DNA from 3 places in the Macrococcus bovicus genome. Region 3 is predicted to be linked to each of the others. Evidence: predicted binding sites of a transcription regulator. Region 3 holds the regulator's gene; each other region holds the start of a gene.
What was found. The regulator CtsR, encoded in region 3, represses protease genes until heat stress. The targets are predictions, from matches to a motif close to ATGGTCAATAAAGGTCAAACA.

Region 1 (4,290 bases), 640 kb from region 3:
TATAAATACTTGTGCATCAGAATACTCCTTTAAAAAGAAATAGCCCTCTATCACTTCAACAGAGGGCTTTTTAAATATTAATTATTTAATCAGCTTGAAGATTTGTTTAGCGTTGTCTGTATTCTCGATATTGCCTCTCCATAAGCTGCTTGATGGACCGTAACCGTAGACGTTAACGTCTTCGCCTGTATGACCACCAGTTGTCCAGCCAGTTAAGCTGCGAGCGTTGACAGGTGCTTCGATGGCGTTTTCGATCTTAGTCGCATCTTTAGCTGCAACTGCGTCTTTGATAGCTGCCATTTCTTCTGGTTTCAGTTCAAAGCCGACGTTCGCTTTGATGATTTCTTCTACATTAGCGCCGTCTTTCATCAACTGTGCACGTAAGTATTCAGGTGTATGTTTCATCTGTTTGATCGGCTGAGTGAACCAGTTATAGATACCGTTTGCACCGATTGAGAAACCACCTGTAGAGTGATCGGCTGTTGCGATAACCAATGTATTACAGTCTTTTTTAGCGAAGTTGATCGCTTCTTGGAAGGCTAAATCAAAGTCTCTCATTTCGCTCATTGCGCCCGTGATATCATTGGCATGACCTGCCCAGTCAATCTGAGAGCCTTCTACCATTAAGAAGAAGCCTTTTTTGTTTGTATCTAATTTTTTGATCGCTGTTTTAGTCATATCCTTTAATGAAGGCGTATTAGCGTCACGGTCGATCATTTTAGGCATGCCGCCTGGTGAGAATAAACCGAGGATCTGCTTATCTTTAGAGTTAGAAGCAGCTTTTAATAATCCTTTTTTATTACCGACATATTTGTAGCCGTCATTTTTAAATTCTTTAATTAAGTTTCTGTCTTTACGCTGGAAGTAATCTTTACCGCCACCCAGGATGATATCAACTTTGTGTTTACCGTTGATCATTTCATCGTAGTAGTCATCAGCGATCGCTGGCATATTTTTACGGGATTCATCGTGCGCACCGTAGGCAGCCGGAGTTGCGTGTGTCACCTCTGAAGTAGCCACTAGACCAGTTGATTTACCGACTTCTTTAGAGCGTTCAAGAACAGTCTTCACTTCAGTCTTGTTATTATCAACAGCGATTGCGTTGTTATATGTTTTGACACCTGCACTCATCGCTGTAGCAGCAGAAGCAGAGTCTGTGATATTTTCATGCTCATCTTCAGCAATCGTACGTTGAGTACCTAATAAGTAATGGTCGAATGAGACAAGATCCATTCTTTTAGTTGCAGGGTTATCCATCATATAACGATAAGCAGTGTTGTAAGAAGGGCCCATTCCATCACCGATCATGAAGATGATGTTTTTTGGCGCTTTCTGCTCGCTGCAAGGCGTTACTTTCTTAGTCGCAGCTTCTACAGTATGAACGCCCGTGGAAGTCGGCATTGAAGATAAGAAAAGACCAGCAATAACTGATGAAGCAATAACTTTATTGAATGATTTCACAATGAATCCTCCTAAGTTTTATGATTACAAACTAAATTTATCAGTAAAATGTAAAGGGAAGTCGCAGTTCTTGTAAAAAGTATGTAAAGTTAATGTAAAAAAAGCACTGAGCTAGTGCTCAGTGCTGATCAGATATTCTATTTTTCTTCCACTGCTGGATGCATCACATCGTCAATAAGACCATATTCTTTTGCTTCTTCAGCGCTTAGGAAGTTATCGCGGTCTGTATCTTTTTCAATTTTTTCAATCGGCTGACCTGTACGTTCTGACAGGATGCGGTTTAATTTCTCACGTGTTTTTAAGATGTGACGCGCAGCAATTTCAATCTCGGTCGCCTGACCTTGTGCTCCGCCAAGCGGCTGGTGGATCATCACTTCTGCATTAGGCAGTGCAAAACGTTTACCTTTCGCACCGGCAGCCAGTAAGAATGAACCCATAGAAGCCGCCATACCGATACAGATCGTCTGTACATCAGGTTTAATGTGCTGCATCGTATCATAGATCGCCATACCCGCAGTCACGCTGCCGCCTGGAGAGTTGATATAAAGGTAGATATCTTTTTCAGCATCCTGCGCCTGTAAGAAGAGTAACTGTGAAACGATAGAGTTAGCGACATTGTCATCAATCTGAGAACCAAGCATAATGATGCGGTCTTTCAGAAGGCGTGAGTAAATATCGTATGCACGTTCACCGCGGTTAGTAGATTCAATAACTGTTGGAATTAAATTCATCAATAAATCCTCCTTTAAGGTTTGATAATAATATACTATATATGGTCAAAAATAGTCAAAAGATAGAGCTTATTTTTAAATTTCTTGCAGACTTGTATTTTTTCATATTTAAATATATAACAATTACCGTTATAATATAAGTTAATTGCCCTCGTGGTGTAATGGATAACACGTAAGATTCCGGTTCTTGAAATGGGGGTTCGATTCCCTCCGAGGGCGTTATAGCTTCATTTTTTGAAAATCTGTCATTCCTGACAGATTTTTTTGTGTACAATCACTGAGAATAGGGTATATATGGGCTAATAGAGTCAAGGAGGACAGCCGTATGTTAAAAGACCGTTTAAAATTTATTATTTTATATGAACTGAGGAAAGGGACTGTGCTCGCAAATTTCTTTGGCTGGATTGATACAAAATTACTGAAAGATTCTTTTATTGAAATGAAAAGAGAAGGGCTGATTTCCGGGGAAGTCATCGTAGACGATCTGGTTGTTCTTAAGGATATTGAGATTACAGAAAAAGGACGCCTGGAGTTAGTGGATATGCTTGATGATCCTGCATACGAGAAAGGTTATCAGCTCTGCTGTGAAAACAATCGTTTGAAGGACTGGGTCTATGGCGGCGCATAAATATTTTCTGACGCTTTATACGCAGCCGAACTGCTCATTATGTGAAGAAGCCAAACGACAGCTTGAATTTGTGGATTTAGATATTACATATGAAGAAGTCAATATAACTGAAGATGATGAATTAATGATGGCATACCAGATCCGTGTGCCGGTGCTGACTTATAAGGACAGAGTCGTACAGGAAGGCATCATTGATTTTGTCACCGTGACTGAAAACCTCGAACAATATTAAATGATGTTCGAGGTTTTTTCTTGCAAATAAAAGGTTATCTTGCTATCATATAGGTGTAACACACATTGTCCCAACTGGGACGTTTTATGTCTCATTAAGTTGGAGGAAGTCGAATGGATCAAATTTTCGCCGTTCAACAGAGACTGGTTCCAGATTTGATTGAAAAAATGCAGCGTCGTTTTAATGTGCTGTCTATGATTCACCTTGCTCAGCCTATTGGCAGACGTGCCTTAGCAGAACGGCTTCATCAGACTGAAAGGATTTTAAGGAGTGATGTTGAAAGTCTTAAGGCTGAACATCTTATCGATATTCATCCTAAAGGGATGACCATCACTTCAGAAGGACTGGAAGTGCTGAATTTACTGGCCAGACATATGGAAGTCTACAATGATTTGTCGGCGCTAGCGACGGAAATCAGTAAATTGACGGGTATCAGTAAATTGATTGTCGTTAAAGGTGATGCAGATGAAAGTCAGGAAACATCGATTAATCTCGGTGTTGAAGCAGGACGTTATCTTCATTCGTTGCTCGGACCGGATATGAAGGTGACCGTCACTGGAGGTTCCAGTACAGCGAGTATGGCAAGTCATCTGGCTCAGGTGCCATTTGACGTCACTTTTACGCCTGCGCGTGGGGGGCTTGGTGAGGATATGATTCATCAGGCGAACTTTATCGTCGCAAAAATGGCGGAATCAACGGGCGGTTGTTATGAGGCATTGTATGTACCGGACCAAGTCAGTGAACAGACTTATCAGAACTTGATTGAAGAACCTTCAATTCGGTCAGTGCTCGATCAAATTAAATCAGCAGATATCGTAGTTCATGGTATCGGTAATGCAGCCAAGATGGCAGTCAGAAGAAAAACCGATTCAGCTGTTCAGAAATTATTGCTTGAAAATGAAGCGGTCGGTGAAGCTTTTGGTTACTATTTTGATAAAAAGGGTAATATTGTTTATAAGGTGCGGACGATTGGTTTGCAACTTGAAGATGTGATCAACAAGGAACATATTATCGCTGTGGCAGGTGGGAGCAGTAAAGTAGATGCGATTGCAGCCTATTTGAAAAACGCACCGAAACAGACCACACTTATTACAGACGAAGCAGTAGCAAAACAGTTATTGAAGGCATTTGCCTTTGACAATAATATAAATTAAAAGGAGGCCATTATTCATGGCAGTTAAAGTAGCAATCAACGGTTTTGGACGTATCGGTCGTTTAGCATTCAGAAGATTACAAGA
Region 2 (4,290 bases), 390 kb from region 3:
CATTCTACGAAGAATATCAGACAGAACTTGCGGGCCTCGATGTCCATCTGGAGTATGAAAATCTGCTGCATCGTTCAGGATTTAAGACGTTCGATGAGATGCGAGAAGTCATCCGCCTCAATGAGCAACGACCGGAACATGAACAGATGAATATCACAGGGATATGGACACATTTCGGCTATGCAGATGAGTTTGATGTGCCGCATTATGAAATGGAGAAAGCTGCGTGGCTGGCGGGACTAGGTGAGATGCTAGAGGATTATCATTTTGACTATGTGCATGCCCAGAACAGCGCAAGTTTCGTCAGGGACGGTCTCTTTAGTCAGCACAGCCATGCGCGGCTAGGCATTATTCTCTACGGCAGCAGGCCTTACTCAAGTCTGGATGAAACCATTACTCAGCAGGCTCTGACTGTCAGTGCGAACGTTATTCAGATACGTGAGCTTAAAAAAGGGGAATCAGCCGGTTATAGTTTCGCTTATACAGCTGATCATGACGTGAAGATAGCCGTCATTGATATCGGGTACGGCGACGGTATACTCCGGACCCGTAGCAAGCACGACTGTCTGATCAACGGCAGGCGTTTTCCTATCCGTGCGCTGATGATGAGCCATCTCTTTGTGGAAGTGGATGACAGCGTGAAGCCGGGCGACACGGTGATTCTCTATAGCAATGCTATTCGTATCGATGAACATACATTCAAAGGCGTCGGTGCAAATTCAGAACAACTGAGTGCTCTGAACCATCACTCACTCAAAAAGGAGATACTTTAAATGACATTACAATATGTGAATAATGAACTGACGCTGCATGGCCATAAGCTGTCTGATATCGCGAAGGAATACGGAACACCACTTTTCGTCTATGATGAAACGATGATCAGAGAACAATGCCGGAGATTTCACCGTGCGCTTACAGCATCCGGGCTGGACTATACGATTTCTTATGCTTCCAAAGCCTTCTCAAGCGTCCAGCTGTTCAATCTGATGGCGGAAGAACAGATGGGACTGGATGTGGTCAGTGAAGGTGAACTCTATACAGCGCTACAGTCACATGTAGCACCGGACCATATTCATTTCCACGGCAATAATAAGACGGACCGGGAGATTATCTATGCGATTGAGTCAGGCGTTGAATACTTCGTCATCGACAGTCTGGATGAAATCGCGCGTATCAATGCGCTGGCGACGAGACAGGTCAAGGCAGTGCTCCGTATTAACCCAGGTGTTGAAGCACACACGCATGAGTTTATTCAGACGGGACAGGAAGACAGCAAATTCGGTCTCAGTATCAAGAAAGGGCTGGCGCTAGAAGGTGTCCGCCAGATTGAGGCGGCTGAACATATCGACTTTATGGGTGTGCACTTCCATATCGGCTCACAGATTTTTGAATCAACAGGGACAGTGGAGACTGTTAAACTGGTGATTGAATGGCTGAAAGAAAACGATATCCATATTCAGGTGCTGAATATCGGCGGCGGCTTCAGCATTAAATACACAGATGATGATGTAAGCTATCCGATTGAAGAAGGTATCAGAACCATTACAGATGCCATTCAGTCAGCCTGCCAGACACATGATTATCCAGTGCCGGAACTTTCTCTGGAACCGGGCCGTTCCATCGTCGGAGAAGCGGGCATCACTTTATATGAAGTCGGCAATATCAAGGATATTCCAGGTACAAATTACTATGTGTCGATTGACGGCGGCATGAGCGATCATATCCGTACGGCGTTATATGATGCCAAGTATGAACTGCGGCTGGTGAATCGTGAGGAAACGCATGACAAGATGATGACGATTGCCGGCAAGCTATGTGAGTCAGGTGATATTATCCGCCGGGATATCAAGCTGCCGGCAAGTATCAGACGGGGCGATCTGCTCGCAGTTCTGTCGACTGGCGCTTATCACTACAGCATGAGTTCAAACTACAATCAGATGCTGAAACCCGCTGTTGTCTTCGTCTCTGAGGCAGGCGTCAGACCGGTTATCAAGCGTCAGACACTGGAACAGCTCATCCAGAATGACATCATCTAAGGAGGAACAGCCATGCCACAATTCAATGACCGGGTGATGGCATTACAAGTACCGGGGACCCGTCAGTTTGCGAACAAGGTCAGCCAGTATGAGAATGGCATTAATCTGACTTTAGGACAGTCGGGATTTGATACGCCGGACTTCATCAGACAGGCGATGACCGCAGCCATCGAAGCAGGGCAGTTGCGCTACACGCATAACAAAGGCCTGATAGAATTGCGTACGGCAATTACAGATTACACAGCTGAGCGGTTTAATGTGGATTATCATCCTGAGACTGAAGTGCTGATTACAAATGGCGGCTCAGAAGCGATTGACAGTATCTTCAGAACGATTCTGAATACGGGGGATGAAGTCATCATTCCTGCACCTGCCTATGCGGGCTACGAGCCGATTATTCAGCTGCTCGGTGCGAAGACGGTATTTGTCGATACGACAGAGACGCATTTTGTGCCGACAGCAGCACAGATCGCTGCAGCAATCACTCCCCGGACGAAAGCGGTCCTCTTCAATTATCCGACTAATCCAACTGGCACGACATTGAGTGCAGAAACCATCCAGGAACTTGTGCAGCTCTTGAAGGACAGAGATCTCTTCATCATTACGGATGAAATCTATTCAGAGAATATCTATGAAGGTCAGCATCATTCCTTCATAGAACATCCTGAAGTACGCAGTCAGCTCTTCTATATCAACGGCTTATCGAAGTCACATGCCATGACCGGGGCTCGAATCGGTTATGTGCTGGCACCGGAAGCGGCCATTGACCAGGTGACAAAAGTCCATCTCTATAACTCGATCTGTGCTGCCACACCCTCACAATACGGTGCAATTGCAGCTTTGACGCATCCAGCCGCCAAGCAGATGATCACTGATATGAATACAGCTTACCGGGAGAGAAGAGACTATCTCTATGACAGACTGAGACAGATGGGACTGCCAGTGGAGCTGCCCACCGGTGCATTCTACATTCTGCCTGATATCTCAGCCTATAACAGCGACTCCTTTCAGTTTGCGACAGAGCTGCTGGCAGCGGAGCAAGTAGCAGTCGTCCCTGGTGCTGCCTTTACATCCTACGGCGAAGGTCATATTCGAATTTCTTTTGCGAGTACAATGGAAGAGATTGTAGAAGGCTGCAACCGCCTGGAACGATTTTTAACAGATTATCATCATCATTAGCAGCAGTCTCCTTTTTGGAGGCTCTTTTTTTATGCAAAAATAATAGTCAAAAAAGGTCAATAAATTGTTTGACCTTTTTTGACCTTGGGTATATAATGAATATATCAAAGGAATAAGCACCCTTTGATAGTAAAATGACAACTGAATATTAGGAGGAATAAGTTATGAATAACTCATTTTTCAGCAACGAATTTGATGCATTATTTAACAGTATGTTTAACGATATGAACCAGATGAAAACTAACAATTACACTAAAAAACGCTACTATATCAACGGCCAGGAAGTCACACCTGAACAATTAGCTGCACTTAAACAGCAGGGCTACCACTTCAAGGAGGATCAACAGCCATCGTCTGTCACAGGACAGAATAACCCGTTATCTGCAGATGGAATACTCGGTAAACTAGGCCGCAACTTAACTGAAGAAGCACGCCAAGGCAAACTTGACCCGGTGATCGGCCGCGATAAAGAGATTCAGGATACCGCGGAAGTACTGAGCCGCCGTATCAAGAACAATCCAATCCTAGTCGGTGAAGCAGGGGTCGGTAAGACAGCAATCGTCGAAGGCCTCGCTCAGGAGATAGTGAAAGGAAATGTCCCGGCTTCAATCAAAGACAAGGAAATCTACTCACTCGATATTTCAGCGCTGGAAGCAGGCACACAGTACCGCGGTGCATTTGAGGAAAACGTTCAGAAATTACTGGATGAAGTGAAGGCACACGGCAATATCGTCTTATTCCTGGATGAAATCCATCAGATGATCGGTGCAGGCTCTACTGGCGGCGACTCAGGCAGCAAAGGACTGTCGGATATCATGAAACCGGCACTGAGCCGTGGTGAAATCTCTGTCATCGGTGCGACAACTCAGGATGAATACCGTAATACCATCTTGAAGGATGCAGCTTTATCACGCCGTTTCAATGAAGTCGTCGTCAATGAACCTTCTAAAGAAGATGCCTTTGAAATCTTGAAAGGCATCCGTGACAACTACGAAAAACACCATAATGTTGAGATTCCGGACGCAGCACTGAAAGCAGCGATTGAGCTGTCTATCCAGTATATTCCGCAGCGCAC
Region 3 (4,290 bases):
CGTGCTGAAGATGAGATTGACGGGCCGGAGGAGTTTCATCTGGTCATCGTAGATAACGGTCGCTCCAAAATACTGGGGACACAGTTTCAGTCTATTCTGCAGTGCATCCGCTGTGCGGCCTGCGTCAATGTCTGTCCGGTGTACCGTCAGGTCGGCGGTCATTCGTACGGTTCCATCTATCCGGGACCGGTAGGCGCTGTCTTGTCTCCGCTACTCGGCGGATACGAGGAATACAGTGAGCTGCCGTACGCTTCAACGTTATGCGGCGCCTGTACAGAAGCCTGTCCCGTGAAGATTCCGCTCCATGATTTACTGCTGAAGCATCGCCAGGTGATCGCCGAGGAAAAGAAGATGACGCCAATGGCTGAACGTCTTGTCATGAAAGGATTCGGAGTAGGGGCGTCGCAGGCGACACTTTTCAAGTACGGTACAAAGATGGCGCCATCCTTGATGTCTCCATTTGAGAATAAGGAAGTGCATATGATTACAAAAGGGCCGAGACCGCTCCATGCCTGGACGGATACGAGAGATTTCCCGATGCCTGATGATGAGAACTTCAGAGACTGGATGAAAAACCGGTTGAAAAGAGGTAAGGATTAATGACAGGAACTATTTACAATAAAGAGCGATTTCTTAAGAATATCAGCCAGAACTTATCAAGACCTATGCCCGCACAGGTGACCAAGCCGGCCTGGCAGTTCAGACCGCAGGATAAGACATTAGCGGACTTATCACAGGATGAGCTGGTAGAGGTGATGAAACAGCACAGCATTGCCATCCATACAGATATCATCGAGACCCGTTCAATTGAAGTGAATGAGGTGCTCGCACGTGTGATTGCCACATATGGCGGTGGAGAAGTCATCGCCTGGAACGATCCTCGTTTTGATGAACTAAATATTGATTTAAAAAAGTATGATACTTTCATCTGGGATGAGACAAAAGGTGCGGAGAATATCGAAGTTGCAGAACGCGCCAATATCGGTATCACCTTCAGTGATGTGACACTTGCTGAAAGTGCGACAGTAGTGCTGTACGCAGATAAAGGGAAGGGGCGCAGTGTCAGCCTGCTGCCGGCTACATATATAGCGATTATTCCGAAGTCGACAATAGTCCCACGGTTTACACAGGCAGCAGAGCAGATTGACCAGAGAAACAACGATGCAGATTTTCCGACATGCATCAACTTGATCACGGGTCCGTCCAATTCTGCAGATATTGAAATGAAGCTGGTGGTCGGTGTCCACGGGCCGATCAAAGCGACTTATATCATCGTAGAAGACTACTAAAAAAAGCTTCGAAATCAATTGATTTCGAAGCTTTTTTATTACAGGAAGAAGCCTGCGATAGTCGCAGAGATGAATGAGACAAGCGTCGCACCGTAGAGTAACTTAAGACCGAAACGAGCGACAACGTCACCTTGCTTATCATTCAGTGATTTAATCGCACCCGCGATAATCCCGATAGATGAGAAGTTGGCAAATGAGACTAAGAAGACTGAAACGATACCAATGGCACGTTCAGATAACTCACCTGTTTTATTATTGACGATATTTTGAACATCCAGCATCGCGACAAACTCGTTAGATACGAGTTTAGTGGCCATAATTGAGCCTGCACGTACCGCATCATCCCAGGAGATACCTGTTAAGAATGCAAGAGGTGCAAAGACATACCCGAGTAAAGTCTGGAAGTTGACTTTCCCTGGTGTAAATGCATCGACAATACCGTTTAACATGGCAATCAAAGCGATATAACCGATCAGCATGGCACCTACTATCACTGCAACTTTGAAGCCATCCAAGATGTATTCACCCAACATCTCGAAGAATGACTGTTTATGTTCATTTTCAGTCATGATGACATTGTTTTCTTCCTCATCTGATACACGGTATGGATTGATGATAGAAGCGACGATAAAACCACCGAATAAATTTAAGACGATTGCTGTTACGACGTATTCTGGTTTAATCATCGTGAAATAAGCGCCGACGATAGAAAGTGACACAGTCGACATGGCTGAAGCCGTTAATGTATATAAACGGTGTTTAGGGATATAAGGAAGTTGTTTCTTCAGTGAGATGAAGACCTCAGATTGCCCTAAGATGGCTGACGCAACCGCATTATAAGACTCCAGTTTCCCCATGCCGTTGATTTTAGAGATCGCAAGCCCTAAATATTTAATGATAAAAGGTAAAATTCTTAAATACTGTAAAATACCGATTAAAGCAGAGATAAAAGTGATAGGCAGTAAGACTTGAGTAAAGAAGTTATTCATAGCCTCACCTTTGTCGTTCAGGTTGACCATGTTAGGGAATACAAAGTTAACCCCTTCAGCAGCATATCCTAATAAGTATCCGAAGCCTGTTGCAAGATTATTGACCAGCCATACTCCGCCTGGTGTCTTCAGCAGTAAGAATGCCAGGAGAAACTGGATGACGAGCATAATACCGATATATTGCCATCTGACATTTTTCTTATCTGAACTGATTGCCCATGCGAGTAACAGGAAGATGACGATACCTATCGCCCCGATAATATAATTCATGTTATTCCTCTCTTTCATATATAAACTAAACATCATTAAATATCATACTACATTTATTATGAAAGCGGTACCTCTTTTAGAAAGGAGAGACAAATTGTTTGCACTCATTCTGCATTGTCCCTATAATAAAGTCAAAGATGGTCAAAAAGAGGTGAAATCATGAAAAATATGTCTGACATTATCGAACAGTATTTAAAGCAGCTACTTGAACAAAGCGGGGATGCAGTGGAAATAAAGCGTTCAAAGATCGCCGAGAAATTTGACTGTGTACCGTCGCAGCTCAATTATGTTATCAAGACCCGTTTCACAAGTGAACATGGCTATGAGATAGAGAGTAAGCGTGGTGGTGGCGGCTATATTCGTATTACGAAGATTGAGTCCAATGATCAAGGGGCGTTTATCGACCACTTGAGTGCTATGACCGGCCAGCATGTCAGTCAGCAGAAGGCAGAGCATATTATTGATGCTTTATCACAGAATGACTTGATTTCAGACCGTGAGAAACGTCTGTTACTCGCGACGATTCACCGTGATACCTTATACGTAGATGTACCATATAGAGATTATATCAGAGCGAATATTCTGCAGAATATCCTGACAGTTATTCGTTATCATTAGCGAGGTGCAACATGAATTATAATGATGAAGAATTTACAATGAATCAGCTGCTGAAACATCTGTTCAGAGAGGAGCAGGCAGAACCTGTCTGTCCGAACTGTGGTCTTGCGCTGAGTGAAGCCCTGCATATCGGTAAATTCGGTTGTCACACTTGCTATGCCACTTTCAGTGATTATGTCCCGCAGATTGTTGAACGCGTGCAGGCAGGCAACCAGAAGCATACAGGTCAGGCACCTCTCAAGTCAGCACAAAAAATCAAGCTGAAGAAGCAGATAGAAGCGCTTGAGGCTAAACTGGAAGGGTTAGTCGCTGAACAGGCTTTTGAAGAAGCGGTGCTAGTACGTGATGAAATAAAAGCGCTGAGACAGAGGGGGGATTCCGATGCTGGATAAACATTTGAATGTGCAGCTGGGGGACTGGATGCAGCAAGCCGATCAGCCCATTATTCTGAGCTCCAGAATCAGGCTCGCTCGCAATCTTGAGGATTTTGTGCATCCGCTTATGTATGATGATCAGACAGGAGAACAAGTACTGAACGCGGCATCCGCTGTCCTGGGCTCACAGTTCGATGAAGTGAGACTTGCGGATCTTGACGTCAATGCGAGGCAGATGCTGGTGATCAAACATCTCGTAAGTAAGGAACTTCTAAGCCAGCCCCATGGCGCCGTCTTCCTCAGTGAAGATGAATCGGTGAGCATTATGATCAATGAAGAGGACCATATTCGTATTCAAGTATTAGGGCGTGACTTATCTCTTGATCAGCTCTATTTGAAAGCCAAAGAGATCGATCAGCAGATAGATGAGAAGATGACGATATCATTTGATGAGACGCTCGGTTATTTAACGACCTGTCCGACGAATATCGGCACAGGGCTGAGAGCGAGTGTCATGCTCCATCTGCCGGGGCTTTCCATCATGAAACGTATGACGCGTATTGCCCAGGCAATCAACCGCTTCGGTTATACGATTCGCGGTATATATGGTGAAGGAAGTCAGGGACTCGGCCATGTCTATCAGGTATCCAATCAGCTGACACTCGGTAAGAGCGAGGAAGCCATTATAGGCGACCTGAAGCAGATTGTTGAGCAGATTATCGGTGAAGAAGAAGCGATGCGTCAACGATT

Region 1: clpP (ATP-dependent Clp endopeptidase proteolytic subunit ClpP) is a predicted target of CtsR. The motif match lies at 2,234-2,254, and genes of this name have one in related genera.
Region 2: QSV55_RS01955 (ATP-dependent Clp protease ATP-binding subunit) is a predicted target of CtsR. The motif match lies at 3,281-3,301, and genes of this name have one in related genera.

The regions. Positions count from the first base shown of each region.
Region 1 covers NZ_CP128470.1:536,353-540,642, forward strand. Annotated here, with positions in the region: gene QSV55_RS03210 (hypothetical protein) at 1-17, opposite strand, end outside; gene QSV55_RS03215 (alkaline phosphatase) at 82-1,461, opposite strand; gene clpP (ATP-dependent Clp endopeptidase proteolytic subunit ClpP) at 1,599-2,192, opposite strand; tRNA gene QSV55_RS03225 (tRNA-Arg) at 2,340-2,411, shown strand; gene QSV55_RS03230 (hypothetical protein) at 2,518-2,820, shown strand; gene QSV55_RS03235 (glutaredoxin family protein) at 2,807-3,052, shown strand; gene QSV55_RS03240 (sugar-binding transcriptional regulator) at 3,166-4,206, shown strand; gene gap (type I glyceraldehyde-3-phosphate dehydrogenase) at 4,223-4,290, shown strand, end outside.
Region 2 covers NZ_CP128470.1:290,587-294,876, forward strand. Annotated here, with positions in the region: gene alr (alanine racemase) at 1-773, shown strand, start outside; gene lysA (diaminopimelate decarboxylase) at 774-2,036, shown strand; gene QSV55_RS01950 (aminotransferase class I/II-fold pyridoxal phosphate-dependent enzyme) at 2,049-3,215, shown strand; gene QSV55_RS01955 (ATP-dependent Clp protease ATP-binding subunit) at 3,380-4,290, shown strand, end outside.
Region 3 covers NZ_CP128470.1:1,981,629-1,985,918, reverse strand. Annotated here, with positions in the region: gene QSV55_RS10820 (LutB/LldF family L-lactate oxidation iron-sulfur protein) at 1-600, shown strand, start outside; gene QSV55_RS10815 (LutC/YkgG family protein) at 600-1,289, shown strand; gene QSV55_RS10810 (NupC/NupG family nucleoside CNT transporter) at 1,328-2,548, opposite strand; gene QSV55_RS10805 (CtsR family transcriptional regulator) at 2,708-3,166, shown strand; gene QSV55_RS10800 (UvrB/UvrC motif-containing protein) at 3,178-3,558, shown strand; gene QSV55_RS10795 (protein arginine kinase) at 3,548-4,290, shown strand, end outside.